2 regions of the Isoptericola sp. NPDC056578 genome follow, and region 1 is predicted to be linked to the other one. Evidence: riboswitches for the same ligand, from Rfam matches in the RefSeq annotation. Region 1 holds a riboswitch; the other holds the start of a gene.

What was found. A riboswitch is a leader RNA that binds a small molecule or an ion and turns the genes downstream of it on or off. The one in region 1 is predicted to bind S-adenosylmethionine.
Region 2: it holds a riboswitch for S-adenosylmethionine, as region 1 does, so the genes downstream of both, ACFQ80_RS12055 (aminotransferase class V-fold PLP-dependent enzyme) here and ACFQ80_RS01445 (ABC transporter substrate-binding protein) in region 1, are expected to answer to the same signal.

What each region holds. Positions count from the first base shown of each region.
Region 1 is NZ_JBHTVC010000002.1:105,179-107,355, forward strand. Features, by position in the region: gene ACFQ80_RS01445 (ABC transporter substrate-binding protein) at 1-1,171, opposite strand, end outside; SAM riboswitch class IV at 1,244-1,357, opposite strand; gene ACFQ80_RS01450 (DUF4395 domain-containing protein) at 1,539-2,000, opposite strand; gene ACFQ80_RS01455 (thioredoxin family protein) at 2,067-2,177, opposite strand, start outside.
Region 2 is NZ_JBHTVC010000026.1:16,047-18,223, reverse strand. Features, by position in the region: gene ACFQ80_RS12065 (protein kinase) at 1-234, opposite strand, end outside; gene ACFQ80_RS12060 (RNA polymerase sigma factor) at 234-914, opposite strand; SAM riboswitch class IV at 1,001-1,117, shown strand; gene ACFQ80_RS12055 (aminotransferase class V-fold PLP-dependent enzyme) at 1,152-2,177, shown strand, end outside.

The sequences.
Region 1 (2,177 bases):
GCTTCTGCCCGTCCTTCTCCCGGATGCCGTCGGCGCCCTCGACCCAGCCGGCGTCGTCGAGGATCTTCTTCGCGCCCTCGGGGTCGTAGGCGAGCAGGTCGTCGGCGCCCTCGAACAGCGGCGTCGAGTGGGAGAGCACACCCGTGGCCGGCTGGTCCTGCGGCGTCAGCACGGTGTCCACGATCTGCTGCCGGTCGATCCCCTTGACGAGCGCGGTGCGCACGGCCTCGTCGGCGGCCAGCGGGCTGGACTCGTTCGGGAAGAGGTTGAACACGACGCCCGGGTTGGCGCGGTACTGCAGCCAGAACCCGTTGCCGTCGAACTGCGGCAGGTCGACGGCGTTCAGCGCGGCGGTGGCGTCGATCTGGCCGGACTGCAGGGAGCCGGTGCGCACGCCGGCCTCGGGGATGACCTTGAAGGTCACGGTGTCGAGGTAGGCCTCGCCGGTGTGCGCGTTCGCCTCCGAGCCCCAGGCGTAGTCCTTGACCTTCTCCAGGACGATCTCCTGGTCCTGGGTGTAGGTCTGCACGGCGAACGGCCCGGAGCCCACGTACTTGCCGGCGCAGCGGTCCTCGGCCGACAGCTTCGCCGAGCCGGGCGACAGCAGGCCGAGGGAGAACGTCGACGTGGCCTGGAGGAACTGCGCGCTGGGCTCGTCGAAGTCGACGGTCACGGTGTTCTCGTCCACCACGGTGGTGCCCGCGTAGCCGACCAGGTACTGCGACCCGAGCGACGCCACGGCGCCGAGGTCGACGATGGCGTCGAAGTTGGTCTTGACGGCCTCGGCGTCGATCGGGGTGCCGTCGGCGAAGGTGGCGTCGTCGCGCAGGTGGAACGTGTAGCTGGAGGCGTCGTCGTTCACCTCCCAGCTCTCGGCGAGCCAGGGCAGGATCTCGCCCGACTCCGGGTCCTGGGCGGTCAGGGAGGCGACGGTCTGCCGGGCGGCCGCGATCGCGTCGTTGTTGCCGACCTGCTGCGGGTCGATGCAGTGCGAGTCCACCGTGATGGCGAACGTCAGGTCGCCGCCGGCGACGGGCTCGGCGTCGGCCGACGCGCCGGTACCGGTCGCGTCGGCGCCGCTCGAGCAGGCGCCCAGCAGGAGGCCGGCGGCCGAGGCGGCCGCGGCCAGCCCGAGGGTCCGGCGGCGGTGGGTGCGAGGGGTGGTGGTCATCGCGTGGCGTTCCTCGTGGTCGTGGCGGGTCGTCCCGGCCCCGGCACGCTGCCGGGACCCGGTGGACGACCGGAGCCGTGCTTACCCCGCCGCGGGCGCGGCAGGGTCAGGTCGTTCCCGGAGCACCCCGTCACGTCGAAGGGTTGCTGGCCAGCGAGCCGGGCCTGGGTGCTGGCGCTCGTCACCTGGGCGGCAGGGAAGCCCTCCCGGCCGCGGGAGTCAAGGGTCGGGCGGGTCGTCTCACATCACGGACCGGTGCGGGCGCCTCGGGCCGCGTCCGGACGCACGACGGCCCCGCCCGTCGGGGTGACGGGCGGGGCCGGTGACACGGTGGCGGCGAGGGAGCCGGTGGCGGTCTCCGCCGCGCTCAGCGCGCCGCGGGGCTCAGCCTCTTGCCCAGCAGGTACAGCTCGCACCCGAGGCACAGCCCGACGACGGCGTTCAGCCCGGCGGCCACGAAGGCGAGGCCGGCGGCCCAGGGCACGGCGGCGAGCACGCCCGCCAGCCCGAGGACCACGCCGACGCCGGTGACGACCAGGCCGACGAGCTGGGCGAACCGCGGCGGCCGCGGGTCCTCGAGCTCGGCGGGCGGCGCGAGCCGGGGGCGGACGAGCGTCTTGAAGAGCCAGCCCTGCACCGTGCCCTGCGCGCCGCGCACGGCGCCCAGGAGGAACCCGGCCGCCACGACGGCGAGCAGCACGAGGCCGGCGGTGCTCGCCCCGAGGAGCACGACCACGGCGAGCAGCAGCGCCGTGATCCCGGCGCCCACGCGCGGCCCCCGCGGGTCGATGCCGGCCGGCGCCTGCGTGGTGGTGGTCTCGCGGGTCATCGTCGCCTCCTGCGGCGGGTCGGGTCAGGCGGTTCGGTTCGGGTCAGGCGGGTCGGGCGGTTCGGGTCAGGCGACGCCGGCGGGTGCCGGGAGGGCGGCGGCCAGCGCCTGGCGCGCCTGGGCGGGCGACATGCCGCCGCTGCTGCGGGCGGCCTGCGCCCCGGTGGCGTCGAGCAC
Region 2 (2,177 bases), on a different contig from region 1:
GTGCACGGCGACGACGTGCGGGCTCGCCACCCGCCGCAGCGCCCGGCCCTCCGCGATGAACCGCTCGCGGACCTCCGGGTTGAGGCTGTGGTTCTCGGCCAGCACCTTCACCACGACGACGTCGTCCAGCCGCTCGTCCACGGCGCGGTGCACGGTGGCGAACGACCCGACGCCGATCACGTCGCCCACCCGGTACCGCCCGAGCAGCGGCTCGGGCGCGGCGGGCGCGGCCATCAGGACAGGCTCCCGAGGGCCGCGGCCACGAGCGCGCGGCCGCGCGAGACCTGTGACTTCACGGTGCCGACGCTGCGACCCAGACGGTCGGCCACCTCCGCGTAGGGCAGGCCCTCGATGTCGCGCAGCGTCACGGGCTCGCGGTAGAGCTCGGGCAGGGCGGCGAGCGCGTCGCGCACGGTGGCGCGCGTGGCGATGAGGGAGCTCATCCGTTCCGACGGCCCGACGTCGTCGTCGGGCAGGGGAGCGGTGGCGCGCTGCCGTCGCAGGTGGTCGACCACCCGGTGGCGCACGATCCCGTGCACCCACGTGGTGACCCGCGACCCGCCCGCGAACGACCGGACCGACGTCGCCACGGAGACCAGCACGTCCTGGGAGACGTCGTCCACGGCGGCCTCGTCGAGCAGGGCGCCGCGCACGAAGCGCCGGACGACGCCGGACGCGTCCAGCAGCTCCACCAGCAGCTCGGTCGCGGGCGCGGAGCCCGCGGCGGCCCGCCCGCCGACGAGGTCGAGGACGTCGGCGGCGTCGTCCCCGGTCGCCGCGCGGGCGGCGAGCCCTGCGGCGTGGAGGTCGCCGCCGGCGAGGGCGCGGGCGACCAGCTCGGCCGGGGTTCCGACGGGGCTTCCGACGGGGCCTCCCGGAGGCGCGCCGGAGGCCGGAACGGTGCGATCGGGCATGCATCCAGCGTCTCACGCGACCGCATCGTGAGAAGGGGGCGGGCTCCGCTTGACCGTGTGGTGCTGCGCACGCACGATGGGCGGCAGGTCAAGAGCGCCAGCGCGAAGCCCCGGCTCGCTGGCCGGCAACCCTCCTCTCGCGGCGGGGTGCCCCGGGTGACGACCTGGCCCTGCGCCGTCCGGCGCGCGGGCAAGCGCGGGGAGCCACCTCCCCGGCACGACCGAGGAGGACCACGCATGACCACGCTCACCCCCGCGCCTGCGGTGCCCGCCGTGCGCGTCGGCGCCGTGCAGGACGTCGCACCCGTGCTGCCCGTCGTCGGCGGCGACACGCTCGTGCCGCTCGTCGACGGCCGTCAGCTGCCGTACGCCAACCTCGACGTCGCGGCGTCGGCGCCCGCCCTGCAGGCCGTGGCCGACCGGGTCGCGCGCGTGCTGCCGCTGTACGCCAGCGTCCATCGCGGCGCCGGCTACCTGTCGCAGGTCTCGACGGCCCTGTACGAGACGGCCCGCCGCACGATCGGCGCGTTCGTCGGAGCCCGGGAGGACGACCTCACGATCGTCACCCGCAACACGACGGACTCGCTCAACCTGCTCGCGGGCTGCGTGCCCGCAGACCCGGCCACGGGCGATCCCGGCCGCGTCCTCGTGCTCGACATCGAGCACCACGCCAACCTGCTGCCCTGGCAGCGCGTCACCGACGCGACCGTCGTCGCGGGCGGCCCGTCCGTGGCCGCCACCCTCGCGGAGATCGAGGAAGAGCTGGGGTCGGCCGCTGCCGCGGGCCGCCCCTACGCCCTCCTGGCGCTCACCGGCGCGTCCAACGTGACCGGCGAGGCGCTGCCCGTGGCCGACGTCGTCGCCGCCGCGCACGGCGCCGGCGCGCGCGTCGTGCTCGACGGCGCCCAGCTGGTGCCGCACCGCCGCTTCTCGCTCGCGGAGACGGGCGTCGACTACGTCGCGTTCTCGGGACACAAGACGTACGCGCCGTTCGGGGCCGGTGCCCTGGTCGGCCGGCGCGACTGGCTCGACGCCGGCACCCCGTACCTGGCCGGCGGCGGCGCCGTGCGCCGGGTGCGCACCACCACGACCGACTGGCACGAGGGCCCCGCCCGGCACGAGGCCGGCTCGCCCAACGTCGTGGGCGCGGTGGCGCTCGCTGCCGCGTGCGACGAGCTCGCCGCCCTCGACCCGTGGGTCGCGGCCGGGCACGAGGACGCCCTGCGACGCCGGCTCGTGGACGGGCTCGGCGAGATCGAGCGC